DNA from 4 places in the Phyllobacterium ifriqiyense genome. Region 1 is predicted to be linked to each of the others. Evidence: predicted binding sites of a transcription regulator. Region 1 holds the regulator's gene; each other region holds the start of a gene.
What was found. Region 1 encodes LexA, which represses DNA repair genes until DNA is damaged. Its sites were predicted from a motif close to TGTTCNNNNTGTGTTCNG; they were not measured.
Positions count from the first base shown of each region.

Region 2: QFZ34_RS11470 (helicase-related protein) is a predicted target of LexA. The motif match lies at 4,724-4,741, and genes of this name have one in related genera.
Region 3: parE (DNA topoisomerase IV subunit B) is a predicted target of LexA. The motif match lies at 5,837-5,854, and genes of this name have one in related genera.
Region 4: QFZ34_RS07420 (ATP-dependent helicase) is a predicted target of LexA. The motif match lies at 2,731-2,748, and genes of this name have one in related genera.

Region 1 is NZ_JAUSZT010000003.1:2,741,855-2,749,520, forward strand. Features, by position in the region: gene QFZ34_RS21075 (carbohydrate ABC transporter permease) at 1-444, opposite strand, end outside; gene QFZ34_RS21080 (ABC transporter substrate-binding protein) at 557-1,819, opposite strand; gene QFZ34_RS21085 (substrate-binding domain-containing protein) at 2,104-3,126, shown strand; gene lexA (transcriptional repressor LexA) at 3,279-3,995, shown strand; gene QFZ34_RS21095 (ComEC/Rec2 family competence protein) at 4,103-6,544, opposite strand; gene gltX (glutamate--tRNA ligase) at 6,656-7,666, shown strand, end outside.
Region 2 is NZ_JAUSZT010000003.1:797,511-805,176, forward strand. Features, by position in the region: gene QFZ34_RS11455 (CarD family transcriptional regulator) at 1-157, opposite strand, end outside; gene fdxA (ferredoxin FdxA) at 502-840, opposite strand; gene QFZ34_RS11465 (RNA-binding S4 domain-containing protein) at 1,101-1,517, opposite strand; gene QFZ34_RS11470 (helicase-related protein) at 1,522-4,536, opposite strand; gene QFZ34_RS11475 (beta-ketoacyl-ACP reductase) at 4,927-5,652, opposite strand; gene QFZ34_RS11480 (acetyl-CoA C-acetyltransferase) at 5,769-6,953, opposite strand; gene phaR (polyhydroxyalkanoate synthesis repressor PhaR) at 7,210-7,666, shown strand, end outside.
Region 3 is NZ_JAUSZT010000003.1:2,855,767-2,863,432, reverse strand. Features, by position in the region: gene secD (protein translocase subunit SecD) at 1-2,221, shown strand, start outside; gene QFZ34_RS21605 (Mth938-like domain-containing protein) at 2,224-2,613, shown strand; gene QFZ34_RS21600 (phytoene/squalene synthase family protein) at 2,641-3,477, shown strand; gene parE (DNA topoisomerase IV subunit B) at 3,662-5,767, opposite strand; gene QFZ34_RS21590 (helix-turn-helix domain-containing protein) at 5,892-6,266, opposite strand; gene QFZ34_RS21585 (DMT family transporter) at 6,448-7,374, shown strand; gene QFZ34_RS21580 (acetyl-CoA carboxylase biotin carboxylase subunit) at 7,437-7,666, shown strand, end outside.
Region 4 is NZ_JAUSZT010000003.1:13,364-21,029, reverse strand. Features, by position in the region: gene QFZ34_RS07425 (helix-turn-helix transcriptional regulator) at 1-240, shown strand, start outside; gene QFZ34_RS07420 (ATP-dependent helicase) at 245-2,686, opposite strand; gene QFZ34_RS07415 (glucose/quinate/shikimate family membrane-bound PQQ-dependent dehydrogenase) at 2,945-5,287, shown strand; gene QFZ34_RS07410 (glyoxalase superfamily protein) at 5,468-6,001, shown strand; gene QFZ34_RS07405 (Lrp/AsnC family transcriptional regulator) at 6,003-6,473, opposite strand; gene QFZ34_RS07400 (DMT family transporter) at 6,619-7,530, shown strand; partial or broken gene QFZ34_RS07395 (dienelactone hydrolase family protein) at 7,571-7,666, shown strand, end outside.

The DNA of each region.
Region 1 (7,666 bases):
CAGCATCCAGCCCCACATGCGGGCAGAGACGATAGTCGGTATCGCCCAAGGGATAAGAATTGCTGCGCGGACAATGCCCCTGCCCTTGAATTCGGCGTTCAGCACGAGGGCGATAATCATTCCGAAAAAGGCTTCAAGCGCCACTGAAATGACAGCAAAGCGTACTGTGTTCCAGACTGCATTCCACCATGCTGGATCGACGAGCAGGCCGGAATAAAGCGTGCGCCCGCTTTTCAGCTGGACCCATGAAAGATAGTTCTTGAATCCCACCCATTTAGCTTCCCCCATATTTGTGAGCGAAGCATCGGTGAAGGAAAAATAGATGGTTCGGATCAATGGCCAGCCAGCCACGATTGCCAAAGCAATGATCATCGGTATGAGGAAAAGCTGAGCCGAGCGGGATCGCTGGCGTAACAGATCTGATCGCAATGCTGTTGAGGTCATGTTTGAATTCCTGCCCAGGAAAAACATCGGGATGTGAACTCAGGCAGTCGGTGCGAGCGGATTGTCAGGAGGCTTCCAACCGCTCGCACCGTGCCCTTATGCTGGCAGAAAACTACCAGCTACCTCCCTGAAGCTCGGCGATCTTGGCTTCAAGTACTTCAATGTTTTCAGCGGCCGTGCCATTTCCGGACAATGTGTCGTGAACAGCACTCCAGAACATTGAGGAGACTTCGTTATACTTGACCTTTGTCGGAGCAGACGGTCGTGGAACCGCCGTTTCAAAAACCGGCTTCCACAATGGGATCAAAGGCTGCGCTGCAGCGATGTCCTTGTCATCGTAGAGCGATTTAATGGTCGGCAAATGAGAAATATTGATTGCCATTTCCTTTTGCTGCTTTTCATCTGCCAGGAACAAAGCAAGCTTTATGGCCTCATCCGGTGATTTGGAATATTTTGAAACAGCCACATTCCAACCGCCCAGCGTTGCGGCAGATTTCTCGCCCTCTTTTCCCACGGGCAGCGGCGCAACATCGAACTTACCTTTGACGGCGCTGTCAGCGCCTTGGCTCAATGAATAAGCGTAAGGCCAATTCCTCATGAAGACGGAATTGCCTGTCTGCCAGACCCCGCGGGACTCTTCTTCCTTATAGGCCAGCGCACCCTTTGGCGATATGGTGTCTATCCAACCTTTGGCACGATCAATCGCAGCAACCGCCTCCGGATTATTGACCGAGATCGTACCGTCAGCCTCAACAATCTGGCCGCCGCCGGATGATTTTATCCATTCCAATGCATTACAGGTTAAACCCTCATAGGCATTTCCCTGAAACACAAATCCGAACATTCCCTTGTTTCCGGCTTGGCGCTCGCCATCCTGCACTTCCTTGGCGGTCGCAGCCATTTCATCCCATGTCTTGGGGACCGGCTTCTTGTACTTTTCGAGCAGATCCTTGCGATAATAAAGTGCTGGCGCATCTGTGTATAATGGCAGGGCAACCAATTTGCCGTCCACTGTCTGGCTTTCAATGATCGACGGGAAATGCTGGTCGACCACGCCTTTTGCCGCTTCGGTCAAATCGAGAAATTGCTCTGATAGCTGAGGCGCCCAAACCACATCGGTCTTATAGACATCGATATCCGAGTTTCCGGCTGCAAGCCAAAGGCGATACTGACCGAAATTGTCAGAACTGCTTGATGGCATCGCCACAATGGAAACCTTGTTGCCCGTTTCTTTTTCAAAGCGGTCAAGCTGCTTGCGCAACTCGGCATTTTCATTGCCGGTCGAGCTGTAAACAATAGAAAGATTGGCTGCATAGGCACCTGAAGACAACAGCGCTGTAAGCAGGATGCCCGCCAAAACTGAACTCTTTTTCATAAATCCTCCCAGAAATATTTAATGGATCAACCCATGCCGGACGGCACTCAATCCCCAATTGACGATCCTCCTCAAGCACATCAGATAGTGAAATTAACCTATCCAAAGCGCTTTGGATAAAAGGTGTCAAAACGCAAAACGAATGTCAATAAATAGTTTATGAACGCCATTAATCAGGCAAATAAAATTGTGCAGATCATTTAAAGCGCTTTGAAGTATGATTATATTACGAAGGCAAAGACATCTAACGACGCAGATAGGAATACAGTTTTGGACCGTCCGGCATGAAGCTGAAAGAACTCGCTGAAAAGCTCAACCTCTCCCAGACGACCGTTAGCCGCGCGCTGAACGGTTATCCGGAAGTGAATGAGGCTACGCGCGAGCGCGTCAATAAAGCGGCATTGAAATTTGGCTATAGCGCAAATGCAAATGCCCGACGTCTAGCCATGGGCCGTGTCGGTGCTATCGGTCTGGTTATCCCCGCAGATTCCAGCCAGCGATTTGGGCCTCATACCGCGGAATTTCTTGCCGGTTTGGCGGAGCGCCTTTCCCGGGACGAGATTGATTTTCTGCTCAGTCCCATTGTCGATAATGACGAGATTTCGGTTTATAAGCGCCTGATTTCGAGCAAACGGGTTGATGCGATCATCGTCTCCGGGCCTGTTTTGGTCGATGAGCGCGTATCCATGCTGATCGATGCAAACTTTCCCTTTGTTCTGCATGGCCGTACGAACATAGACAGGCCCCATGCCTGGCTGGATATCGACAATCAGGGCGCATTCTATCAGGCCGCAAGCCACCTCCTCGACCTTGGACATCGGCATATAGCCATGATTGACGGGTTAAGAGGGTTTACGTTCTCTGAGCATCGCGAGCTTGGATATCGCCAAGCGCTAAGCGAACGCGGCGTCGAAATCGACCCGCGCTTCATCGTACACGACTACTTCTCTGATGAAATCGGCTTTCGTGAAACGCAACGGCTGCTTTCATGCACTCCGCAACCGACAGCAATCATTGCAGGATCAATGATGACCGCTTTGGGTGTGTCACGTGCAGTTCGCAACAAGGGTTATCAGTTGGGCAAACAAGTATCGCTCATCACCCATGACGATGTCTTTCCATATCTCAATGCCAGCAACATGGTTCCATCCATGACCACCACGCGATCATCAATGCGCTCCGCCGCCACGAGAATCGCTGAAATGCTCGTGCGCGTCCTTGATGGCGAACCCGTGGACAATATTCATGAATTATGGCCCGTAGAACTCACAGTGCGCCAGTCGAGCGGTCCTCCGATAAGCGGATAGGCCCATATTTTGCGTCATTCCATCTGATTTTCAGAGTAATTGGGCATATAGGGCTGGTTTATACCAGATATTAATCCTTGTGGAACACAACTGGAACATATAGTGTTTGTTCTGGTTTTGTTTTTCCGATTCCACACTTAAGGATCGCCCCTATGCTGACGCGCAAACAACATGAACTTCTGCTCTTCATACATGAACGGTTGAAGGAAACGGGCATTCCCCCTTCTTTTGATGAAATGAAGGATGCACTTGATCTCGCATCCAAATCCGGCATTCATCGCCTGATTACCGCACTGGAGGAGCGAGGATTTATTCGTCGGCTAGCAAATAGGGCACGGGCGCTGGAAGTGCTTCGCCTGCCCGACTCGATTGCGCCGGGTCTGAACGCGCAACGCAAATTTTCTCCGAGCGTTATTGAAGGCAGTTTGGGACGAAATGTTGCGCCGCCTCGCCCGCAAGCAAGCACTGCCGATATTGTTGCTGCCAACATGATCAGCATTCCTGTTATGGGACGTATCGCTGCCGGTGTGCCGATCGCTGCAATTCAAAACCAGACTCACATGCTCAATCTCCCGCCCGATATGATCGGCAGCGGTGAGCATTATGCGCTTGAGGTCAAAGGTGACTCCATGATCGAAGCGGGTATTTTTGATGGCGACACTGTTGTTATCAAGCGCGGAGATACCGCGAGCCCCGGTGAAATCGTTGTGGCACTCGTGGATGATGAAGAAGCAACCTTGAAGCGTTTTCGCCGAAAAGGTGCATCCATTGCTCTCGAAGCAGCAAACCCCGCCTATGAAACCCGCATCTTTGGACCGGACCGCGTTCAGGTACAGGGCAAGCTGGTCGGTCTGATACGCAGATATTGATGGCGTTTATACTTCGCTGGACGGTGTGCTTTTGTTCGTAGGCTCCATTCGAACAGCCACAGAATAGCAGCTAGCGAAAAATGTTTGGGACTACCATAAACGCCGAACTACATTTTATTGCTTGTATCCGGTGGTTTCTTGGATAGTTGCCGCTCTTCAAGATTGCGCGCGGCGCGGGAATAGATGCGGTAATTATTCCAAGGGCGATTGGGCGTGCCAATCGCATACTTTATATCAACCGAATTCAGGCGTTGAGAAAGCTCTTGTTTTGCCAAATCGGTGCCAACTGGTGTGGAATCGGCTTTGACAGAGTCAGATTGTGGAGCATCAAACCTGATCTCCGCAGCGCCTTTGAGCGCCAGCATTTGCGATGAAAGTAACAATTTTCCAGCATTTGGACAATTTGGAGCCTTCGCGGCAAAAGCCAAAATGATGATATCCCCTTCTAGGCATGCATCTGCCGTTCTTGTTGCATCATCGGTATAGGCAACGATTAATCCTCCTGGCTCCCGGGCAGTGCAAAGCTTATCGGCACATTCGAATTGAGCGCCGCTTGCAACATCGCCTTTCATTGCCGGCTTAATGATCTGCCCGGCCCTATACCCCAACTGCCAATTATCGAGGCTGAAGGCGCTGCCCGCTTGTTTATTGATCGCCAGATGGTCGTCGTCCGTTCTTAACGCGACCAGTTTTCCGTCTTCTGAGACCACAATCGCAGGATAGGATGCCCGTCCCGTCAAACCAATTGCCAATGCTACCAATGGCAAGGCAAGCAGGCGCAACCACGTTGAAAGAAATAGAAGAAGCAAAAGCCCTATCGCCATAAGAATAAGCGAAGTTTCGGACATCAGCCCAAGATTTCCACTTGGTGAATGCGACGCCACGGCTTTTGCTATGGCGATAACAATCTCGATGCCCCATCCCATGATTTTAAACGGAAGCCAATCGAGGTCAAAAGGCATGGCGAGCAGGCCAAGCACTGCGAAGGGCATCACGAGAATTGAGACAATTGGCAGCGCCAAGGCATTCCCGACAAGGCCAAAAGGAGCGGTATTATTGAAATGATAGGCAGCAAAGATCGAGCTGGCTCCGCCAGCGACCAGCGAGGTCATGGCAATGCCGCCAATATAGGCCGTTGCTTTCGATGGAAACAGCCATATGCCGGCCTTGGCACTTGTCTGTTTTCGTAGGCCTCGCCTCAAATGGTAGCGTGACCACCAGCTATAGAAAGCTATAAGGGCAGCAGTTGCTGAATAGGACATCTGGAAACTTGGTCCGAGAATTTCATGTGGTGAAACCGCGATTGTAATTGAGGCGGCAATTGCGAGATTACGCATCGATATCGCCGCGCGATCCACGGTCATTGCAAGCAACATAACTGCCAGCATCACAAAGCTGCGTTGTGCGGCAACATCGGCGCCTGAAAGCAGAAGATAGAATGCCGAGTCAAACAGGGCGATGACAGCCGCGAGTTTCTTGACGGGATAGCGGGCCGATGCACTTGGAAAGAATGCGAATACAGCGCGCAGCGAACCTATGCTGATTGCAGCCACCAATGCCATATGGAAGCCGGATATGGACAAAATATGTGACAAGCCGCTGCGGCGCATGGCATTGTTGGTCTCCTCGCTTATGCCGTCGCGCTGCCCTGTCACCAGCGATGTCGCAATATCGCCCGGCTCCCCTTTAATGCTTTTCAATATGCGATGGGTGAGTTGCTGGCGAATATTGCTAATTGTCAGGAATGCCGCTGCTGCTATTCCGGCCTTTGGCGCGACATTGGCTTTTTGAGGCAGGCCCAGCAAAAAGCCGTTGGCTCCAATGCCGCGATAATAATTGTTAAAGGCAAAATCGTAATTGGCTGGCCGAACCGGGCCCGATTGCGGACGCAGATGGACCAGTGCTTTGAGTCCATCGCCAATGCTCAAATCTCGCGGCAAATGACGTGCAGAAACCGCAATACGCTCCGGTCCATAACGCAATGAAGGACGTTCGGTGCCTATGACGTCAAGGATCACCCGCCATCCTCCGTTTGCATCCTTTGCCAATGCTGAAATACGCCCCGTCACCCGGGTCGTCACTTCAGACCCAAGCATAGGCGTCGCTGCTCTGTTGGTTTCCAGCTTTGCGCAAACCATGCCCGCCGTGATTGCCATGAAGCCGAGACAGACCATCCTTATCGACGGTCTGTTGTGTGCCAGCAGATAAAATCCGACAAGCAGCGTGATTCCCAGGATCATCGGGCTTAGTCTTGGCTCTCCGCTTGCGCCGAAATAAAGGATAGCTCCAGTTCCAGCGAACACCGGCAGAAACAAGAATTTCGCGCCTCGCGCAATCTCGTCGTTGATTGCCGCCGGAATTCCATGGGCAATGGCTTGCAGCTTGCCTTCGACTGACCGTTTGAATACGGCGACACGGCCATTCGAGCCAACGCCATAATGATCGATCGTTCCGGTGCCAGATGTTTTGACAAGCGGCTGCCCAAGACTTTCCGGTTGAAACCAGAAAAGTCTTTCGCTCGTTTTCTCGTCGGTTGACGGTTCGGCCATTGATCCCCATTTCTGCCAATGCCCTTGCACGACAGCACCGCTATGGTACATCAACGCCAAATCAATTCGATTGGACGTTCGACTAATAGACCGAACTGCCCTGGAGACCCTATGTCATCTTCTGTCGTTACCCGTTTCGCTCCCTCGCCCACCGGCTTTCTGCACATTGGCGGCGCTCGTACAGCCCTGTTCAACTGGCTTTACGCCAAGCATACGGGCGGTAAAATGTTATTGCGCATTGAGGACACTGATCGCGAGCGTTCGTCCGAAGCAGCTGTAACCGCCATACTTGATGGATTGAAATGGCTTGGTCTTGATTGGGATGGCGAGGTTGTCTCCCAATTTGATCGTGCTCCGCGCCATCGCGACGTAGCTGAAGAACTGGTTACCAAAGGCAAAGCCTATTATTGCTATGCATCACAGGCCGAGCTGGAGGAAATGCGTGAAAAGGCCCGTGCCGAAGGCCGCCCGCCCCGCTATGATGGCCGTTGGCGCGACCGCGATCCGAAGGAAGCCCCTGCTGGCGTGAAGCCCGTCATTCGTATCAAAGCACCCCAAGAGGGTGAAACCTTGGTGCGCGATCAGGTGCAAGGCGATGTGCGCTTTCCCAATAAAGACCTTGATGATTTCATTATCCTTCGCTCGGATGGCAACCCGACCTATATGCATGCGGTCGTCGTCGACGATCACGATATGGGCGTCACGCACATTATCCGTGGCGATGATCATTTGACCAATGCGGCACGGCAAACTGTTATTTATAACGCAATGGACTGGGCCGTGCCTGTCATGGGCCATATCCCGCTCATCCATGGCGCAGACGGTGCAAAACTCTCCAAGCGCCACGGTGCGCTCGGCGTTGAAGCCTATCGCGCCATGGGATATTTGCCAGCAGCTCTGCGGAACTATCTCGTACGGTTAGGCTGGAGCCACGGCGATGACGAGATCATGTCCGATGCGCAAATGATCGAATGGTTCGAAATATCCGACATTAATCGCGGCGCATCACGCTTTGATTTCCAGAAACTCGAGGCGATTAACGGTCACTATATGCGAATTTCCAGCGATGCCGATCTGGTAAAGGCCATGATCGACGTTTTGCCGGAGATCGAAGGTGGGGCT
Region 2 (7,666 bases), 1.9 Mb from region 1:
CAATAACAAACAGTTCAAGCTTGTGGCCCGCAACTTCCTGTTCTTCAATATTGACAATTTGACCAACGCCGTGTGCCGGATATACAATAAATTCGCCCGTTTTAAATCCAATACGCTGGGCGGCTTTTTTCTGCGGAACTACTGTCATGCGCTTCATTACTCCCTGCTGCGCCCGGCAAAACGCACCGGTTAAACCAACCACTGGAAACCGGAACCCGGTTTGTCGGTCGTCAATAGTGTCGCGCAAAAGCAATCCGGACGGATCAGTTGGGCTGAATGACAAACAAGCATACCCTGAACTGTTGCGTCCGAAAAAAATCTAGCCAAGTGGTGATTTATACTTTAGCGCCACGAAATTGACGTCCAATGATCAACATATTTCAGCACCATAACATGAAAACCGCGTAGAATCAAATTTTTGCTGCAATTGCTCAAAAAATGGGGCTCAAAGCCTTGCTTATTGCACCAACTCCAGTTTAGCCAAGTCTGATTCCTAGGCTATTAATCGCCTTCGCCAGGCTCCGGAGAAAAGAATTTCTCGAATTTGCCTGCCACACCGTCCATTTCCTTGGCATCCGACGGGGCGTCGCCCTTTGTAGAGATATTCGGCCACTTCTCGGAATACTCGGCATTCAGCTGCAACCAGCTGTCCAAACCTGGCTCAGTGTCCGGCTTGATGGCTTCCGCTGGACATTCAGGTTCACAAACACCGCAGTCAATACATTCGTCCGGGTGAATGACGAGCATGTTTTCACCTTCATAAAAACAGTCGACCGGACAGACCTCAACGCAATCCATATATTTGCAGCGGATGCAATTGTCGGTCACAACATAAGTCATTTACTGGCTCCAGAAGACACCACGATCAGCGGGGTACAATCGTGAGGTAACGGTTTGCTGCCAAACTGACAAGAGGTAAGAACAAGACTGCGGCACCAGAACGCGGGCGTTGGTTTACCGGCGAGCCTTTGATCGCATTGTTCGCACCTTCAACAAGCGCAAACAAGCAATTCATTCCCGGCGAATGGTGTATTATCGGTATAGTGTACTCTACTTAGGTCAAAATCGAGCAAATTTATTTCGATTAAACGTCGGCGACATTATGAGTTGGAATCATCGTTTTTGTCGTGCATCAAACGATCAACTTGCCGGCGCTCCCTTTTTGTTGGTCGGCCGCTGCCGGCATCACGCTTTGGCAAAGCGTCCAGACGGCTAATTTCTTTCGGCATGGGCGGCGGAGACAGATCCCTGTAGAGTTTCTTCGCCTCTTCAGCTGGCCCGCGCCTTTCTCCACCCGCAACAACTTCATAAACCAGGACACGACGGTCCAAGGAAATTGTCAGCACATCGCTTACTTTGACATTCTGCGATGGCTGATCAATTTTCACTTTGTTTAGACGGACATTCCCGCTGGATACCAGCTTGGCCGCAAGGGAGCGGGATTTTACCACCCGCGCAAAGAACAGCCATTTATCAATGCGCCGTCCTTTCTTTCCTTCGTTATCGGCCTCTGCCATCATTTTATTTTTTCATTTGTTCCTTCAAAGCGAGCAGCTTGGCAAAAGGCGAGTCCATGTCGATTTTAACTGGACGTTCCTCACGCTCGGGACGCTTGGTTGGAGCCTTATGTTGTCCCTGTGGTTTTCCGCCATGTTTCGCGCCATCCTGTTTAAAGCGCTCATTGCCTGCGGGCTTGCCTTTGCCCCGGGAATGTTCCTTGCGTTCACCACGTTCATTCTGCGGCGCAGCCGGGCGGTTGGGCTGGGCAGCTCTCTGCTCAGATTGGCCGTTCCGTGCTTGCCCACCACGCTGATGATCGCGTTTCTCGTGATTTCCACGATTATTGCGATTATCGAAACGTGCCTGACGCCACAAGAGAATTGGCTTTGGTGCTTCTTCCGGCACCGCTGGCGTTGCTGTTTCAGCAGTCGGCTGGGATGGTTTGGCTACAGCTTGCACCACTGGTGCATTTGCAAACCCTGGACCAACCGGTTCTGCAGCAGGCACTGCAGTGTCTTTCGTTGGTGCAGCACTTGCGACCGCTTCTAGCTCCGCCAATTTGGCAGCAACAATCGCAGGTTCAACGGCTTCCTGACGATAGCCAAGATTTTTGAGGATCTCCTCCATATCATCGGCAGTTGCACCGAGGATCGACATCATGGCTGGGATTACCAGAAAGCGTGATCCGTCATAGGCGCCATCGGGACGAGTGCCCGTGCCGGGCTTCCAGGCCAGCGCAGGACGGATGAGATCCGCCAGACGTTCAAGGATGTCGATGCGGACAGCTCTGCGACCAAGCAATCTATATCCTGCCAGACGATAGAATGCGGGATCAAAGCTTGCATCGGTCACCACAGAGGTTCTGCCTGCGGACAATACCTGAACGACGTCGCCATACCCGGGACGGTCCTTGGCATCTTCTTTGAGCGCCCAGAGCAGCGTCAAGAGACCAGCGGGAGCCGGTTTCAGCAGAGCCGGCAAGAATACATGATACGCGCCGAAGCGCACGCCGAGACGGCGCAAGGCTGCTCGGGAGTCCTGATCCAACCCGCGAACTTCTTCTGCAACATCCCGGCGCTGCAAAACACCGAAGTTTTCGACCAGCCGGAAGGCAAGACCTTTCGTGATTCCAACCAGCGCATCCGCATTGGCAAGATCAACAAGCGGCTTTAACACCGTGACTATATGGTGGTTGAGAAAGCGATCAACCCGCGCGGCAACCTTGTCGCGAGCCGGGCCAGTGAGCTGCTCATCAGCCAGCAATACGGCGCGCGGCTTGAGCGCTTGCTCTCCGGATACAACGGAAGCAATAGTCGCACCGATCCAGCGCAGCGTCCCATCTGACGCCAAAGCAAAATCGCCATTGGCGGATGCCGAAAACCGCTCAGCGCGATTTTCGAACTCTGCCGCCAGCGCTTTTTGCGCTGCAGCTTTGATCGCCTTGGCGTCCGCTCCATCATCTTGAGCATCCGCAGTGAAACGGAACCCGTCTAATCGTCCAACATGGTGCCCCTCGACAACAACGTCCCCGGCAGGGCTAATTTCGGCTTCTAGCATTGTATTCTCTCTCAGGCGCCTCATAAGCACGCTTGTCCTGCGGTCTACGAAGCGTTTCGTCAACCGTTCATGCAGTGCATCGGATAATCTGTCCTCAATTTCACGCGTCTTTTCTTGCCAATGTGCCTGATCTGCCAGCCAACCGGGTCGATGAGACACAAATGTCCACGTTCTGATCTGGGCTATACGCCGCGAAAGAGCGTCGATATCGCCATCAATGGAATCAGCCCGCCGAACCTCTTCTGCCATATAATTTTCGTTCACATGACCTTTTTCAACAAGATCAGTATATACGGACGCAATGATGTCAGCGTGTTGCGCCGGTGCAATCTTGCGATAATCCGGCAAGGCGCAGGCGTCCCATAAAAGTGCTACACGTTCGGGCGTATTTGCGAGTGGAGCAATATCGGGATCACGCGAAAGAAACTCCAAAGCTTGCTGGTCAACCGCCGGAAGAGCTCTGGTCAGACCATCAATCGGTGCCGGAGTGTCAATGGAGCGCTTCAGCGCATCGAGGCTGGAATAGTCAAAATGAGCACTCCGCCACTGCAAAATCTTCACTGCATCGAAAGCATGGGATTCAACACGTTGAACAAGCGCTTCGGAGAAACCTGACACATGGCCCGTCACGCCAAATGTTCCGTCACGCAAATGGCGCCCGGCTCGCCCGGCTATCTGACCGATTTCTGCCGGTGAAAGATCGCGGAACTGATATCCATCAAATTTCCGGTCCTGTGCAAACGCAACGTGGTCCACGTCGAGATTGAGCCCCATACCAATGGCATCGGTTGCCACCAGATAGTCCACATCCCCGGACTGATAAAGCTCCACCTGCTTGTTTCTCGTTCGTGGGCTTAGCGTTCCCATGACCACCGCAGCGCCACCATTCTGCCGCCGGATCAATTCCGCGATTGAATAGACTTCTTCCGCCGCGAAAGCCACAATCGCCGTGCGCGGTGGCAGGCGGGTAATCTTTTTCGAACCGGAATAGGCGAGATTGGACAATCTTGGCCGTGTAACCACGGATATGCCCGGCAAAAGCTTCTCCAGAATGCCACGCATCGTTGCAGCGCCCAGGAGGATTGTTTCCTGACGCCCGCGGAGATGCAGAATGCGATCCGTGAAAATGTGGCCACGCTCAAGATCGTTGGCAAGCTGAACTTCGTCAATGGCAACAAAATCCATATCCGTATGGCGCGGCATGGCCTCTACGGTGCAAACTGAATAACGGGCGCCAGGCGGACTGATTTTTTCTTCGCCGGTAATCAGCGCGACATTGGCAATGCCTGCTCGCTCCACGACACGATTATAAACCTCGCGCGCCAAAAGCCGCAGCGGCAAACCGATCATACCGGATCGGTGCGCGAGCAGGCGCTCAATCGCAAGATGAGTCTTGCCAGTGTTTGTAGGCCCCAAAACTGCCGTAACATCGCGGCCAGTCAGTGTGAGAGGCAGTTCGGTCTTGGGCATAAGGTTCATCAACTACAATCCAGTACCGCCCAAATGAGCAAACCAAAGTTTGGCGTTCATCCAAACAGCATTCTCAGCATCTACAGAACGTAAGTGGCTCAATCCAGATAAACAATCATTAATCGATTCACGGAATATACCGTTAAGAAATAGAACGCGAGCAGAACGAATCGGCTACGAATCAGCTTTAGGCTCATATTCCTGATTTGTTCACGGCGATATATAGATTTTTTCCAAGCATAATCACTACATGCTGAATCACTCAACTTGTTGGAAGCCCACATCGCGCAAAAAAATTAACTTTTGCGCATCGCCGCGAATTATCAGTTTTTACCAAGAGTCAAGCACCTCTGCCGACTGGATTCTCCAGCCGGCAGAGCGCCTGCAGTAAAAACGGTCTTAGCTCAGATATTGTCCGCCATTGGCTGAGAGCGTTGAGCCGGTTATGAAACCGGATTCGTCTGAGGCCAGGAAAACGACACAGCGCGCCACCTCTTCAGGCTCGCCAAGACGACCGACCGGAATCTGCGGGATGATGCGCTCGTTTAAAACCTTTTCATCAATTGCACGCACCATTTCCGTTCCGATGTAACCGGGACAGATCGCATTGACAGTAATGCCAGCCCGTGCACCCTCTTGTGCCAGTGCCTTTGTAAATCCTATATCGCCCGCCTTGGCAGCCGAATAATTGACCTGTCCAGCCTGACCCTTTTGCCCGTTGATCGACGATATGTTGATGATGCGTCCAAATTTGCGGTCTCTCATCCCCGTCCAGAGCGGATGAGTCATATTAAACAGGCCATTCAGATTGGTATTGATGACATCCGTCCACTGCCCTGGTGTGAGCTTGTGAAACATAGCGTCGCGCGTGATACCGGCGTTATTTACGAGCACCGAAATGGGTCCCAGATCGGCCTCCACCTTGGCAATACCGGCTGTACATTCTTCGTAACTCGATACATCCCATTTATAGGTCGCTATACCGGTTTCATCACTGAATTTTTTTGCCGCTTCATCATTGCCTGCATAGCTTGCTGCGACTTTGTAGCCTGCATCTTTCAAAGCGATGCTGATTGCGGCACCAATACCGCGCGTACCACCGGTTACGATAGCTGTTTTTGTCATGTTTCCCCTCCCTGAAATAATCTCTCGTAAATGCAGTCAATAAATCACAAGTGTGAAGTGCACGACGCACCGCAGAAACGCCGACCCCGCTAAGCGCAGAGCCGGCAAAATTTGGTTTATTCCTTGATGCGTTCGACGCAGAGAGCGACGCCCATACCGCCGCCAATGCAAAGTGTGGCAAGACCCTTGGTCCCGTTGCGCCGCTTCAATTCAAAAAGCAATGTATTCAACACGCGCGCACCGGAGGCACCAATTGGATGGCCTATAGCGATCGCCCCACCATTGACGTTGACGATATCCGGGTTGAAACCCAGATCCTTATTGACCGCGCAGGCTTGGGCCGCAAAGGCTTCGTTTGCTTCTACAAGATCAAGGTCTTCTGCCTTCCAGCCAGCCTTTTCCAGTGCTTTGCGTGAGGCCGGAATTGGCCCTGTTCCCATAATGGCCGGATCAACACCTGCCGTTGCCCAAGAAACAATGCGCGCCAATGGCGTGATGCCACGGCGCTTTGCCTCGTCCTCGCTCATGAGGACAACAGCCGCGGCGCCATCATTCAGCCCCGATGCATTACCGGCGGTGACTGTTCCCTCTTTATCGAAGGCCGGGCGCAACTTCGACAGCGACTCCAGCGTTGCGCCGTGACGAATATACTCATCATCGGCAACGACCACATCGCCCTTGCGGGTCTTGATGGTGAAGGGCACGATTTCATCCTTGAATCGTCCGGCTTTTTGCGCAGCCTCAGCCTTGTGTTGAGAGGCCAAGGCGAAATTATCCTGCTCCTCCCGCGTCAACTGCCATTTCCGGGCGATGTTTTCCGCAGTAATGCCCATGTGATAGCCATGAAACGCATCAGTCAAACCGTCCTTGATCATGGTGTCGATCATCTTGAAGTCGCCCATTTTGACGCCTCCGCGCAAATGGGCGCAATGGGGTGCCATCGACATGGATTCCTGTCCGCCAGCGACAATGATGTTGGCATCGCCGGTGGCGATTTGCTGCATGCCCAAGGCGACAGCCCGCAAACCGGAGCCACAAAGCTGGTTCAACCCCCAAGCTGTAGCCTCCTGCGGGATTCCTGCTTCCATCGCAGCCTGCCGCGCCGGATTTTGCCCTTCGCCCGCGCCAAGAACCTGACCCATGATCACTTCATCCACGTCTGCACCATCAACCCCAGCGCGGCTGAGCACCTCTTTGATAACCGCTGCCCCCAGCTCATGCGCGGGCACATTGGCAAATGCACCATTGAAAGAGCCTACCGGGGTGCGCGCTGCACTGGCGATAACGATGGATTGGGTCATAAACGTTTCCTCATTTTTTAATGCTCAATTCAAAATACTTCTGCCGAACAGAATTCCCTCCCTTCGTACATTTGACAAGGCCCAATCCAGCTAGAAGTAGATTTATCCTTCCCGCAGTGCAGCATAAGTTTGGGTGTAACCGGTTGTATGCAGTGCACAAAACACTTTGAAATGATGCGCTTTGCCCCTATCCTTTATTTCTACCGTCAAGCTGGCGCGTGAGTTCGGCAATGGGATATGCTTGGGGAGTTAAGTAATGGCAGCGAAGACCGGCGAAATCATCATCAAGAAATACGCTAATCGACGTCTCTACAACACCGGCACAAGCACTTACGTGACGCTTGAGGACCTGGCTGGCATGGTTAAGCGTAATGAGGATTTCACGGTGCAAGACGCTAAGACAGGTGAAGACATTACTCATTCCGTCCTGACCCAGATCATTTTTGAATTGGAAAACAAGGATGGGCAGAACATGCTTCCCATCCCTTTTCTTCGCCAGCTGATTGCATACTATGGCGACCAGATGCAGGTCGTACTTCCAACTTTCCTCGAACAATCCATGTCTGCCTTTGCCAAGGAACAGGAGCGCATGCGGGAACAGCTGACAGCCGCTTTTGGCAAGTCGCCGATTGATATGATGAATGTCAGCACGCCGATTAAACTGGTCGAGGAGCAGGTGCGCCGGAACACTGAGATGCTGCAGCACGCGATGA
Region 3 (7,666 bases), 110 kb from region 1:
TGCCGGACTGATACTTTCGCTTCCCAATGCCTTTACGCAGAGCCAGCTGGACAGTTTGCCGGACTGGCTACCCAAGAAACAGCTTGCTCTCGGGCTTGATCTTGAAGGCGGCTCACGCATGCGCCTGCAGGTGGATAAAGAACATCTGCCTGATACCGATGCCACCGTTGCAGTTCTTACGCGCCGTCTCAGCGAGCTTGGCTACGCCAACCCGCATGTTGTGACTGAACGCAATGGCCGGGTGTTGATTGAAGTGCCTGGTCTTTACGATTCCCAGCTACTCAAGGACATTCTAAGTCTCACAGGCGAATTAAGTTTCCGCATGGTCGATTCTTCCGTGCCGGTGCAGCAGGCGATAGACGGCACGCCGCCCGAAGGCGATGAGGTAGTCTACTCTTTTGACGATCCGCCTGTTGCCTATCTCGTCAAAAAAGAGCCGCTCGTTACCAACGAGAATTTTGTCGATGCACAAGCGGGAATTGACACGGCCACGCAGCAGCCGGTGATTACATTCCACCTCGACAGTGTCGGTGCGGATCGCTTCTCCAAGGCGACAAAAGCCGGTATCGGACAGTCATTCGCCATTGTTCTCGATAATCAGGTTCTCTCGGCTCCTGTTATTCAGGAAGCGATACCCGGAAATACGGGGCAAATTGCCGGAAATTTCGATCTTTCAGGTGCCAGCAATCTCGCACTCGTCATGCGCGCCGGTTCGCTGCCTGCCAGTGTAACTGTCATTGAAGAGCGCACCGTGGGTACTGACCTTGGTGCTGCCTCCGTCTCCTACGGGAAAATCGCTGCCCTTGTTGGCGCAGCATTGGTTATCCTGTTCATGCTTTTGACTTATGGGTTGCTGGGTGTGATCGCCAGCATTGCTCTGGTTGTGAACGTCATTCTCATCTTGGCCGTCCTGACATTGTTCGGTGCGCCGCTCACGCTTGCCGGCGTTGCCGGTATCGTTCTCACCATCGGAATGGCTGTCGATTCCAATGTACTTATTTATGAGCGTATTCGCGAGGACAGGCGGGCTGGTTTCTCGGTTATCCAGGCTATAGATTCGGGCTTCGCCCGTGCTCTTGCGACTATTGTCGATGCCAATGTCACGACATTGATCGCAGCTCTGGTCCTCTTCACACTTGGCAGCGGCCCCGTGCATGGATTTGCGCTGACGGTTACTATCGGCATTGTCACGACATTGTTCACCACGTTCACTTTGACCCGATTGCTTGTTTCGGTTTGGGTGCAACGCTCCAAGCCAAAAGAAGTACCTGGCGCGCTGCTCAAGCTTGTTCCTTACAATACCAAGATCGCCTTCATGAAGCTGCGGAGTTTGACGCTGGGCTTTTCCGCCCTTTCAAGCATTGCAGCGATTGCGCTTTTCCTGATCATCGGGATGAATTTCGGCATTGATTTCAAGGGTGGAACGATGGTCGAAATGCAATCGTCGGAAGGTGCAATCGATCTTGATGACGTCTACAGCCGCCTCGATGAACTCAATATCGGTGACGTGAAGATCGAACGCTTCAAATCCGACGACCGGGCGTTGATTACTGTGGGAAGTCAGGGCGAGGGCGAAGATGCGGAACAGACCGTGGGCGTCAAAATCCGCGGCGAGTTTCAGGACGAGTATAATCTTCCACGGGTAGACGTCATTGGGCCGTCCGTATCATCGGAATTGTCTCAAGCAGGCATTTTGGCTGTGGGCCTTTGCCTCGTCTTGATCTTTGCCTATGTCTGGTTCCGATTTGAGTGGCACTTTGCTCTCGGTGCTATTCTCGCAACGATCCACGATGTGCTGCTTCTGCTTTTGATGTTCATTGTCTTCAAGATGGAATTCAATCTCTGGAGCATTGCCGCCTTGCTGGCGATTGTTGGCTATTCGCTGAACGATACAGTGGTCATTTATGATCGGGTACGCGAGAATTTGCGCAAATATGGCAGCAATGTTTCGCTGTCCAGCATATTGGATGCGTCTATTAATCAAACGCTATCACGTACCATTCTCACGTCTCTGGCGACCTTTCTGGCCCTCATTGTGCTTTACCTCTATGGCGGCGATGACGTGCGTTCCTTCGCGTTGACCATCGGTGTGGGCATTATTGTTGCGACATACTCCTCGATCTTCGTTGCTGGCCCGCTATTGATGCTCTTCGGGCTGAAGGGCCGCGACGTCATGGATGAGCAGCATCCTGCGCCAATTACCGACGAAAGCAGGATTTAAAAGTGGCAAAAGGCATAGAGATTAGGGATGCGCATTTTCCAGGGCGCGCACCCATTGACGCTTATGGCAATGGCGGTTTTCGGTTTGCCGATATGTCACATCGCGGCTCGATCCTGTGCCTTCCTTCCGGGATACATGGCTGGGAGCCAAAAACACCGCCCGTACCGACTGCGACTGATTTGGCCCTAGTTCTCGAACAATCTGCGGAAATTGAAATCCTGCTGGTCGGCACTGGTACAGAACTGCGCCGTTTGCCGGAAGAGTTGCGGGAAATATTGCGCAAGCACCGTATTTCATCCGATCCGATGAGCACCGGCGCGGCGGTGCGTACCTATAATGTGCTCTTGGCTGAAAACCGCGCCGTGGCTGCGGCGTTGTTTGCGGTGGATTAATTCTCCGGTCCGGCTATATCTCACCCCATGAATGTCAATGAAACTCACTGCATCCAGTTGCTGCGGGACGCCGATCCTGATCGCTATCTGTCTGTCTTATATGCACCGGAAGTCAAGCGGGGCGCTTTAGCGGCTCTTTACGCGTTTAATGTCGAAATCGCGCGGATTCGCGATTTGATTCACGATCCTTTGCCGGGCGAAGTGCGGCTGCAATGGTGGCGCGATCTGATCAATGGCACAGAGCATGGTGCAGCAGCAGGTAACCCGGTTGCCGCCGCCCTTGTGGATACTATTCAAACATACAATCTGCCCCATGCGGCTTTCGACAATTATTGCGAAGCGCGGATTTTTGACTTTTACGATGATCCCATGCCGAGCCGAAATGATCTGGAAGGTTATTGCGGAGAAACGGCTTCAGCCATGATCCAGCTTGCATCGCTGATCCTTGACACGGAGCAGGCGGCAAAGCATGCCGATCTTGCAGGACATGCCGGTGTTGCCCAAGCCATCACAGGACTTTTGCGGAGTTTGCCGTTACACCGCCGTCGCGGCCAAGTTTATATACCTGCTGATGTACTTAGCGCTGTGGGGTGTACCTCGCAGGTCCTGCTGGATGGCACTGACCGGCAAGCGACCGAGCGTGCTGTCGCGGCCATGATCGCGCTGGCTGAGGATCATTTTTCCAAATTTCAGGCAGGTTCTAAAGGATTGCCGAAATCTTTGCGCCCCGCTTATCTGCCCGTTTGGCTGACGCCGGTCTACTTGAAGCGGTTGAAAGCAAAGGGTTTCGATGCGTCGACCGAGATCGCAGAAATCTCACCTCTGCGCCGCCAATGGACGGCGTTTAGAGCATCGATAGGTTAGATTATTCGACTTGGCTAAGACTGTTCTGTGTGCTTCGACAAGCTCACCGTGAGGAAGGTTGAGGTTTGCAGGGAGTAGTTCTGCTAACTCATAGCTATCTATGCAGCCCAGCCACCTTCCTCATGGTAAGCAATCCTGAGCTTGTCGAAGGGCGAACTACGCATGAAGCTCATGCCACCTTGTTCTAAATATCCAGCTCTTCAACAAAGGCAGCGCGATCCTGAATGAACCGGAAGCGCGCGTCAGGACGCGTTCCCATCAGATCGTCGACTGCAAGGCGCGTTTCATTGGCCCACTCTTCATCAATCTGAACGCGAAGCAGCGTGCGCTTCTTGCGATCCATCGTGGTTTCTTTGAGCTGATCGGCGCGCATCTCGCCCAGTCCCTTGAACCGGCCGATTTCGATCTTTCCACGACCCGTGAAAAGCGTCTTCATCAACTCGTCCTTATGCGCGTCGTTGCGCGCATAGGCCACTGTTCCGCCTTGAGCGATGCGGTAAAGTGGCGGGACGCCAAGGAACAAATGGCCATTGCGGATAAGGTCGGGCATTTCCTGATAAAAGAATGTGATCAAGAGCGATGCGATATGAGCGCCGTCAACGTCAGCATCGGTCATGATGATGATGCGATCATAGCGCAGATCTTCATCGCGATATTTTGACCGGGTACCGCAGCCAAGCGCTTGTATAAGATCGCTAATCTGCTGGTTGGCCGTCATTTTTTCCCGGCCGGCGCTGACAACATTCAAAATCTTGCCGCGCAACGGCAGAACAGCCTGCGTCGCACGATCCCGCGCCTGCTTTGCGGAACCGCCAGCGGAATCACCCTCAACGATAAAGAGTTCTGCACCGAGCGCTCCGGTTTGACTGCAATCAGCCAGTTTGCCCGGCAGACGCAGTTTTTTCACCGCTGATTTACGGTTGACCTCTTTTTCCTGACGGCGTTTTACCCGCTCTTCCGCGCGGTCCACCACCCAATCGAGCAGTTTCGATGCTTCTTGCGGCGATGCAGCAAGCCAATGGTCGAACGGGTCGCGAATGGCGTTTTCAACAAGGCGCTGTGCTTCCACCGTTGCAAGCTTATCCTTGGTTTGGCCGACAAATTCAGGTTCGCGAATAAAGACGGAAAGCATGGCAGCAGATGAAATCATCACGTCGTCCGTAGTGATGATCGATGCCCGCTTGTTGTTCGTCAGTTCCGCATAGGCTTTCAACCCACGGGTGAGGGCGATGCGGAGTCCCGCTTCATGAGTTCCACCTTCGCCTGTGGGAATGGTGTTGCAATAGGAGTTGACGAACCCATCGCCGCCATACCAGGCAACCGCCCATTCCATTGATCCATGCCCGCCGGATTTTTCCGTCTTACCGGCAAACATTTCGCGGGTAACTTGAAAATCCTTGCCCAGCGAAGCAGCCAGATATTCTTTCAGACCTCCGGGAAAATGGAAAACTGCTTTGTCCGGTGTCGGATCCTTGGGATCGAGCAGCGAGGGAGCGCAACTCCAACGAATCTCAACGCCGCCAAACAAATAAGCCTTGGAACGGGCCATCTTGTACAGGCGCGCGGGATCGAACTTTGCTTCCTGCCCGAAGATTTCTGCATCCGGATGGAAAGTTATGCGCGTGCCACGACGGTTTTGCACCTCACCCACTTCTTCAAGCGGGCCAAGCGCTATGCCGCGTGAGAAACGTTGGCGATAAAGGCGTCGATTTCGCGCAACTTCTACCTCAAGATGGTCGGAAAGCGCGTTGACCACTGATACACCGACACCATGCAGACCGCCGGATGTTTCATAGACTTTGGAATCAAACTTACCGCCCGCATGCAATGTCGTCATGATGACTTCGAGGGCGGACTTATCCTTGAACTTCGGGTGAGCATCGACCGGGATACCACGACCATTATCCGTTACTGACAGATAGCCGTTTTCATCCAGATCAATGTCAATAAAATTGGCATGACCGGCAACGGCCTCATCCATGGAATTGTCGATGACTTCAGCAAAAAGGTGATGCAGCGCCCGCTCATCCGTGCCACCGATATACATGCCGGGGCGACGCCGAACCGGCTCCAGACCTTCGAGAACCTCAATGTCCGACGCGTTATAATTACCGCTCGTTTCCGGAACGGCACGCGCAGGAGCGCGAGCCGGAACTGGCTTGGTCGGCGTAACAGGCAAAGCCGCAGCAACCTGTGAAGGTGCTTCGGTTTTTTGGGCCGGTGCTATTGCTTCCTGCCGCTCGCGTGCAGTCTTCACGATTGCTGAAAATAGGTCGTTAGTATCATCCATGGCAGGCCAGTATTTTATGGTTTCGAATCACTTTTAATCTTTGCATGGTTCCGGTTTAAACGCGATGGGCGTTCGCCATATGTTCCAAGGTTCGCCGCTGAACATAACGGTGAATCCCCATATTTTACGCTGCTTTGAGCGCTGCTATACGATCTTCCAGATTGGAAATCCGATTGCCGAGTTTTTCATGATGGTTCTTGAGTATGCTTATTTCGGCATTGATGGTCGCCGCATCTTCAGCGGTATCCACAGGGGCCTGACCAATACCGTGCATCAACCATGTTGGCGTAACACCGAGAAACCCGGCAAGCATGACAAGCCTATTGGCCCGCGGCTCTGACCGGTCCGACTCCCATGCAAGGATTGTCTGGGTCTTGACGCCAATGCGCTCGGCAACTTGCGAAACACTCATGGATTTGGCATCGCGAGCCCGTAGCAGCCGTCCACCCATGGTGTCCATGTCAGGCGTTTCGGTCATGATATTCGAGCGAAAATTCATGGAATTCTCCAGTTTTTCTTATTTTTTCAGTCTTGGGAGGGCTCGTTGCACCATTTACGGCCCCAAAAGTCAAATTTTGCAGCTATTGCGCGAGATTGTTTAGGCGCCGAGATTGCTTTTTCTGGTGGAGCAGATATGCCAAAATTCCTACCAGCGGACTTTCTTCAGAAAGGTATTGGCGATGGAAAATACGACCTCACAACAGGTGCGGGGCGTTTCTGCGATGGCTGCCGCCATGTTCTTCCTGCCTATGATGGACGCTATAGCCAAATGGCTTTCGGTCTTTGACAGCCTGCCGCCTGCAACAGCTACGCTTTTCAGGTTTGTTGTCCAAACCATTTTGACCATGATGATCATTGTGCCCATGACGGGCTTCAAATCCCTGATACCTGTGAAACTGTGGGGAAATCTGTTTCGCGGCTTCCTTATGGGTATTGGCAGCCTGTGCTTTTATGCAGCCGTCAAATATATGCCGCTCGCAGACGCAATGGCGGTGTTTTTCGTTGAGCCACTGATGTTGACCGTCTTGTCGGCGCTTATTCTAAAGGAGCAAGTTGGTTGGCGACGCCGGGTTGCAGTGGCAATAGGCTTCATTGGAACATTGATCGTCATACAGCCAAGCTGGGAGCTGTTTGGGTGGGTATCGTTGCTGCCGCTTGGAACAGCAGCGGTCTTTGCAATCTACCTTATCCTCAATCGCCGCTATGGCACTGTCGATACGCCGCTTGTGATGCAGCTTTATGCCGGGATTGGCGGAACGATTACCGTTTTGATTGCCCTCATACCTGCTGCATTTCTGGGTATTCAAGACATGACATTCGCCATGCCAGGAAATGCCATGTCGTGGTTTTTGCTGTTCATGATGGGATTGATAGCCACAATCGGACATCTCCTGATCACACATGCCTCACGACTTGCACCGGCTTCCCTGCTGGCATCATTCCAATATCTCGAAATTGTCATGGCAGTTCTCATCGGCTTATTGGTTTTCGGTGATTTTCCAACGCCGTCTAAATGGGTCGGGATCATCATCATCGTTGCATCAGGCGCCTATCTGATCTGGCGCGAGGGCAAGAAGCGAGAGACCACGGAACCGGCGTACAATTAATTGACAGCTGTTGAGCAAAGTTGTGTTTCACAATAGAAACAAAGATCTGTTGGGAGGTCTAAGTGTTTAAAAAAATTCTGATTGCCAATCGTGGTGAGATTGCGTGCCGCGTTATCAAGTCTGCACGGAAAATGGGAATTGCAACAGTAGCGGTCTATTCTGACGCTGATCGTGATGCTGTGCATGTTGAGATGGCGGATGAGGCCGTGCATATCGGACCAGCTGCGGCATCCGAAAGCTATCTCGTCCCTGAAAAGATTATCGCTGCTTGCAAGGAAACCGGGGCAGAGGC
Region 4 (7,666 bases), 2.7 Mb from region 1:
GCAAGGGGCGATGAAGAAACATTTCCCGAAGATGTGGTGTTCGCTCTCGTGCAAGGTGAGAATCCGGTAAGAGTTTTCCGGAAGTGGCGCGGCATGACAGCCGTGGCGCTGTCGCAGGCAGCAGGAATTTCGCAACCATATCTTTCCGAAATTGAAAATGGTTCAAAAGATGGATCATTATCAGTGATGAAACGTATTGCGACGATATTAAATGTGACACTTGATGATTTGGCAGGATAATCGTTCAAATCCCCTTCACGAAACTATCCAGCACGCGTTTTTGTCCGGCCTTGTCGAAGTCGATCGTCAGCTTGTTGCCTTCGATGGATGAGACATTGCCATTACCGAATTTGATATGGAATACACGGTCGCCAACATCGAAATTTGATGGCGTTTCACTGACGGATTTGGCGACGAGTTCACCATCAATCATGCGTCCTTTAACCGAGCCGCGCCCTGCGCCATGGCCGGAATCCGTCTCGCCATAGCCTATTCGCTCCACACGTGCGCCCGAGCGCGAGCCCCAATTATTGCGTGTGGCGTCAGAACGGTTTTGCTGGGCTCTTTGCCAACCGGGCGTTGAGTAGCTGTTTTCAAACGGGTCGGCGCGATCAAAGCGCGATTGGCCGTAGCCGCCGCGCCCGCCATATCCACCATAGCTATCGCCACCGGCGATTACTTCAACATGCGCTTCGGGGAGTTCTTCAAGGAAGCGGGAAGGGATGGTGGATTGCCACAGACCATGGATACGGCGGTTGGAAACAAACCAGATATGCAGGTTTTTCTTGGCGCGCGTCAGGCCGACATAGGCAAGACGGCGCTCTTCTTCCAGCCCAGAGCGTCCCCCTTCATCCAGCGCACGCTGATGCGGAAACAGACCCTCCTCCCAGCCGGGAAGAATGACCGTTTCAAATTCCAGCCCCTTTGCCGAGTGCAGCGTCATGATGTTTACAGCATCAAGATTTTCGTTCTGCTCAGCATCCATGACCAGCGCGACATGCTCAAGGAAAGAGCGCAGTGATTCATATTCTTCCATAGAGCGGATAAGCTCTTTAAGGTTTTCGAGGCGACCCGGCGCTTCGGCTGAGCGGTCTGCCTGCCACATGGCGGTATAACCGGATTCGTCGAGAATCTTTTCCGCCAGTTCCGTGTGGGGTACGGAATCAATTTGCGACTGCCAACGCCGGAAATTTTCCACCACTTCGCGTAAAGCCGAGCGCGGTTTGGGCTTCAACTCCTCAGTTTCAACAAGATCTGCGGCTGCATCAAGCATGCCGATGTCCTTGGCGCGGGCATAATCATGCACCTGCCGGATTGCAGCTTCGCCAAGTCCGCGCTTGGGATTATTGATAATGCGCTCCAGCGCCAGATCGTCGGAACCCTGCGCAACAACGCGGAAATAGGCCAGTGCATCGCGTATTTCCATGCGCTCGTAAAAGCGTGGACCACCGACAACGCGGTAATTCAGACCTAGCGTGACAAAGCGGTCTTCAAACTCGCGCATCTGAAAGGAAGCGCGCACAAGAATGGCAATATCATTGAGATTGTGGCCTTTGCGCTGCGCTTGTTCGATCTCTTCGCCGACTGCCCGAGCCTCTTCCTCGGAATCCCAGCCGGCATGCACATTGACCTTGGCATCTTCCGGGTTTGGGGCATCGGTGAAAAGCGTTTTGCCAAGCCGTCCCTCATTATGGGAAATGAGATGTGATGCGGTGCCAAGAATATGCGCGGTAGAGCGATAATTGCGCTCCAACCGGATCACGACTGCGCCCGGGAAATCCTTTTCGAAGCGAAGAATATTGTCTACCTCTGCCCCGCGCCAGCCATAGATCGATTGGTCGTCGTCGCCAACGCAACAGACATTCTTCGATCCCTGTGCAATCAGGCGCAGCCACATATATTGGGCGGTATTGGTGTCCTGATACTCGTCGACGAGGATATAGCGGAACTTGGCGTGATATTCCTTGAGGATATCGGGATAGGCGCGGAACATGCGGATCGGGTGACACAGCAAATCGCCGAAATCACAAGCGTTCAATGTCTTGAGGCGGTTCTGATAGGCAGTATAAAGTTCGCGGCCCTTGCCATTGGCAAATGACCGGGCATCGCCTTCGGCAATTTCAGACGGTCCAAGGCCTTTGTTTTTCCAGCCATCAATCATCAAGGCAAATTGCTTGGCGGGCCAGCGCTTGTCGTCCAGCCCTTCCGCCTGAATGATCTGCTTGATCAGCCTTATGACATCATCCGTATCCAGAATGGTGAAATCGGAGCGCAACCCCACGAGTTCCGCATGGCGGCGCAATAGTTTGACGCCGATGGAGTGGAACGTGCCGAGCCATGGCATGCCTTCGACAGCACCGCCGACGAGAACGCCAATGCGCTCCTTCATCTCGCGTGCTGCTTTATTAGTGAAGGTGACGGCGAGTATCTGGCTTGGCCAAGCTTTGCCGAGCGAAAGGATATGCGCAATACGGGAAGTCAGAACCCGTGTTTTGCCAGTGCCAGCACCAGCCAGAACGAGTACGGGTCCCTCGGTGGTTTCAACCGCCAGTCGCTGTTCAGGATTGAGACCATTGAGATAAGGTGGCGCACTACGCGCCTGCATGGCGCGTGCAGCTATGCCCGAAGGCTGGCGGGGCGCATCAGGTTCGTCGAAAAAAGGAATATCGTCAGGTAATCCAGACATTTGAACCCAATGTAGTGATTCGGTACCGAAAAACCAGAAAAATGCGATACAAAAAGAGAACAATTGCAATTAGCCCCCCACTTTCAATTGAAGTGGGCGGTTGAAATATCAAGTCAGGATATTGCGTCACTCGATTTATGAGCCTACCCATTTTGATTAATGACTCGTGACTTCAAGGTTTTGACAGCCGATGGCAACATTCGTCGCCTCATGTCAGGATCATCTGGTTTTGATTGAGATCGGAAAGGGACTTTCCTCATGGCAATCACTCTCACGGCACTCGTTTTCCTTCTCATTGGCGCGGCTCTTGGCGTCGGCGGTGTATGGCTCGCTGTCCTGGGCGGCAGTTGGTATTATATCATTGCTGCGCTTGCGTTCCTTGTGGTTGCTTTTCTGCTCTTCCGTAGGCGGTCATCCGCTCTGCTGCTTTATGCTCTGCTGGTGGTAGGAACGCTTGGCTGGGCCATTTGGGAAATCGGCTTCGACTGGTGGCAGCTTGCGCCACGCGGCGGCGTCATCATGATCCTTGGCCTGTGGCTGCTTACACCATGGATCAGGCGGGGCTTGAGTTCATCTGCAAGCGGTGCTGGTTCTTCCTCCGCTGTTCCGGCTCTGTCGTTGTCCGTTGCTGTTGTTGTGGCGCTGGTTGTTGCAGGCTATTCGATGACCCAGGATCCTTTGCAAATTACGGGTGAATTAAGCAGGGAAATTGTCTCGGATACTGTCGATCTGGGCGGCAATATGCCGGAGGGCGATTGGCACCAATATGGGCGTACGCCCTATGGTCAGCGTTATTCACCGTTGAAGCAGATCACCACCGAAAACGTTGACAAGCTGCAAGTCGCCTGGACCTATCAGACTGGCGACGTCAAGTTGCCGGAGGATGTTGGCGAGACCACTTATCAGGTCACGCCGCTCAAGGTTCGCGATACACTTTTTATCTGCACGCCGCACAATTGGGCCATCGCGCTTGATGCGGCAACAGGCAAGGAAAAGTGGAAGTTTGATTCCAATTCCGGCATGAATCCCGATCGTCAGCACCAGACCTGCCGCGGTGTTTCCTATTATGCCGATCCTGCTGCCACGCCAGGCCAGCCTTGTGCCGAACGCGTCTATCTGCCGACGTCCGACGCGCGTTTGATTGCGCTTGATGCGGCCAATGGCCAGATTTGCTCGTCCTTTGCTGACAAAGGCACGCTGCATCTTGAAAAAGGCATGCCCTATAACCCCGCAGGCTATTACTATTCCACATCGCCGCCCGTTGTTGCGGCGGGAAAGATCATAATCGGTGGCGCGGTCAATGATAATTATTCGACGAAGGAACAGTCCGGTGTCATCCGCGCTTTCGATATCAATACTGGCGCGCTTGTGTGGAACTGGGATTCCGGCAATCCGGATGTAACGACACCTTTGCCGGATGGACAGACCTACACGCATAATTCTCCCAATAGCTGGTCTGTTTCCAGTGCCGATGAAAAGCTTGGTCTGATCTATGTACCTCTTGGAAATCAGACACCTGACCAGCTTGGTGCTGGGCGCTCCGCAAATGTGGAGAAATTCTCGTCCTCAATCGTTGCGCTTGATCTTAATACCGGTCAGATGCGCTGGGTGCGCCAGACTGTCCATCATGATCTTTGGGACATGGATGTTCCTGCACAACCAACGCTAGTTGATATCAATACGGTCAATGGCACAGTGCCGGGACTGGTAGGACCAACCAAGCAGGGCGATCTCTATGTTCTCGACCGCCGTACGGGCGAGCCGATCATTCCGATCAAGGAAATTCCCGCGCCGACAGGCGCTATCGAGGGTGACTTTACCTCTCCAACGCAGCCGATTTCGGACCTGACATTCTCGCCGCCACCTTTGACGGGCAAGGATATGTGGGGCGTGTCCATGTTCGACCAGCTCGTCTGCCGGATCGAATTCCTGAAATTGCGCTATGAAGGGCGCTATACTCCGCCATCATTGCAAGGATCACTCGTCTATCCGGGTAATTTTGGCGTGTTCAACTGGGGCGGCGTCGCAGTTGACCCGGAACGGCAGATCATGTTCGGCATGCCGACATATCTTGCCTTTACCTCGCGTCTTGTGCCACGCGCCGATGTGCCTCCGCCCGGAGTTGGCACCAAGGGTAGCGAGCAGGGGCTTAACCGCAATGAGGGCGCTCCTTACGCGGTGGTGATGGGTCCATTTGTTTCACCGCTTGGCCTGCCTTGCCAGTCGCCGCCATGGGGCTATGTCGCCGGTGCCGATCTGCGCACGGGCAAGATCGCTTGGAAGCACCGCAATGGCACTGTGCGGGATTCCTCGCCAGTGCCATTGCCATTCAAGGTTGGGGTGCCGGGCATTGGCGGTCCGATCATCACAGCCGGTGGCGTTGCGTTTCTCGGGGCCGCGGTTGATGATTATCTGCGCGCCTATAACGTGACTGATGGCAAGCAGCTTTGGGAGGCTCGCCTTCCTGCCGGTGGCCAGTCAACGCCGATGACCTTCTCCTTGGATGATGGCAAGCAATATGTGGTCATTGTTGCGGGTGGCCATGGTTCGGTCGGCACAAAGCCGGGGGATTATGTCATCGCCTATACTCTGCCAAAATAAGATTGACGGTAATCCGAAGCAGGAATATTGCTGCAAGCGGCTGATACAGCCAGCCGCTCGCGGCCTTCGGGTTACGGTGAATGTATCGAATAAATAAGCTTGGCTTCATCCTTTGAAAGGTGAACTGGTCGGCAATGCGAGCACTGACTTTCCAGATTCACCGACGACGAAGGAATGATTATGCGTACTTTCAATGACGCCAAGGCTATTGCCAAATCGCTGCGCAACGCTCTGGACGAAAAGAATATCAAAATTTCTCACGGTGAGGGGCTTGAACTCGTCGCAGCCGGTTTCGGTTTCGATAGTTGGAATGTGCTTGCGGCCAAAATTGCCGATGAACCAGCCCCGAAAGAAGGTATCTCGTTCGGACCTGCCAATCCCATCCTCCGTATCTTTGATGTTTCTAAAGCCCGGGAATTCTATCTCGATTTTCTTGGCTTCACGCTCGATTGGGAGCATCGGTTTGGAGACAATTTTCCGCTTTATTGTCAGGTATCACGTTCCGATCTGACACTGCATCTTAGCGAGCATTCAGGTGATGCCAGCCCCGGCGCGCGGGTCTATGTCCGCATGACAGGCATTGAGGCTTTCCATAAGGAACTGCATTCCCAAGACTACCGTTTCATGAAACCTGGTCTTGAAGAAGCACCCTGGGGACGAGAAGTCACCGTTACTGACCCGTTCAGCAATCGGATTACCTTCTGCGAATCCTGATTCAGCGCTGCGGTAGTTTCAAGGGACTGTTGGTCTTGATTGTGCGAATGGCAAAGTTTGAGCGAATGTCCGATATGCCGGGCAGGACCAGCAGTTTTTCCGTAAGAAACCGCTCATAGGCGGAAAGGTCTTCCACCACCACCTCAGCAAGAAAATCCGCGGTTCCTGAAATAAGGAACGCGCCGGTCACTTCCGGCATGGCGATCAAAGCCGCTTGCTGAAGTTCGGAGTTTGCCTTGCTGTGCTGTCCCACCTTTATTTCCACGAAGACGGTCAGTCCAAGCCCGACTTCCTTGCGATCAATATCGGCGCGGTAACCTCGAATGACGCCGGACTTTTCCAGATTTCGGATGCGCCGCAGGCAAGGAGAAGGTGACAGATTCACCTTTTCTGCAATCTCGACATTTGTGGCCCGCGCATCGCCTTGCAGTGCCTCAAGAATACCAATATCGAATTTATCAAGATTTGGCATATTCTGCCTTTAACAAGGTTGAATCTTATCGAAAGTAGCTGAAATCATAGGTTAAGTGGCATCAACTTGCAAGGACATGCCAGAGACATTCGCTCTATATTGCTCCCATGGAAACGCATTCAGACTAATCTGAAAGGATATTTCAATGGTTGCGATCTCACCCGAAATCAACAAATCCGCCTCTCTGGCTCCCGGTTATGCCGGCGCTCTGGTTACGGTCTTCATCTGGGCAACGTGGATCATTGCCACCCGCCATTCCGGCGGTACGCATCTTGGTACTATCGATCTTGGGCTCATTCGTTACGGTCTTCCCGCGCTGGTGCTGGCGCCGGTCTGGCTGAAGACGGGCTTGCTGCCCCGCAATGTTCCCTTGGCGTTGCTCGCAATCATGGTTTGTGGCGCGGGCGTATTGTTCTTCCAGATCACCACCTTCGCCATTCATTCGACGCCCGCCGCCGCCGTAGGCGTGCTGCTCGGCGGTTCAATGCCCCTTGCAGCCGCACTGATCGGGGTTGTCCTGTTCGGCGAACGCCCGGATGCCGCACGCTGGCTTGGCCTTGCTGCCATTGTTGCCGGGCTTGCCATTCTGCTGACGCTAGCCATCGGCAGCCATCAGATTTCATGGGTAAGCTTTGTGTTTCTGCCATTCGGCGCATTGCTATGGGCTGGTTATACCCACGCTTTCAAGCGTTCAGGTCTGACTGCTCTACAGGGTGGCGCTTTGATTGCTGTCTGGTCATTCATCATCCATCTGGTGCTGGCTGCTTTTTTCGGCACAACGATCATGGATGTACCGCTGTCTGAAATCGGCTTGCAGTTTTTGAGCCAGGGTGTGCTCTCCGGGCTGGCTGCTATGCTTGCCTACGGAATAGCCGTTCGTTCGCTTGGTGGCAGTCAAGCTGCCGCGTTCAGCGCGCTCACTCCGGTGCTTGCTGCTGTGGGTGGCTCCATCTTCCTTGACGAGGCGCTCGGTGTCTGGGAAATTGCGGCAGCAATTATCACGGGACTTGGTGTTGCTCTTTCTACCGGCATCCTGTCGCATCGTGTCAGGACTTGATTGGAGGAGGGCGGCTCATTTCCTCTAAAAGGATTGTAAAATGAGCGAACCAACAAAGCATCCGAATATTACCCAGGCGATGGTCGACGCGTTTGATGAGTATACTCACCTGACGCTCGACCGCCGCTCTTTCATG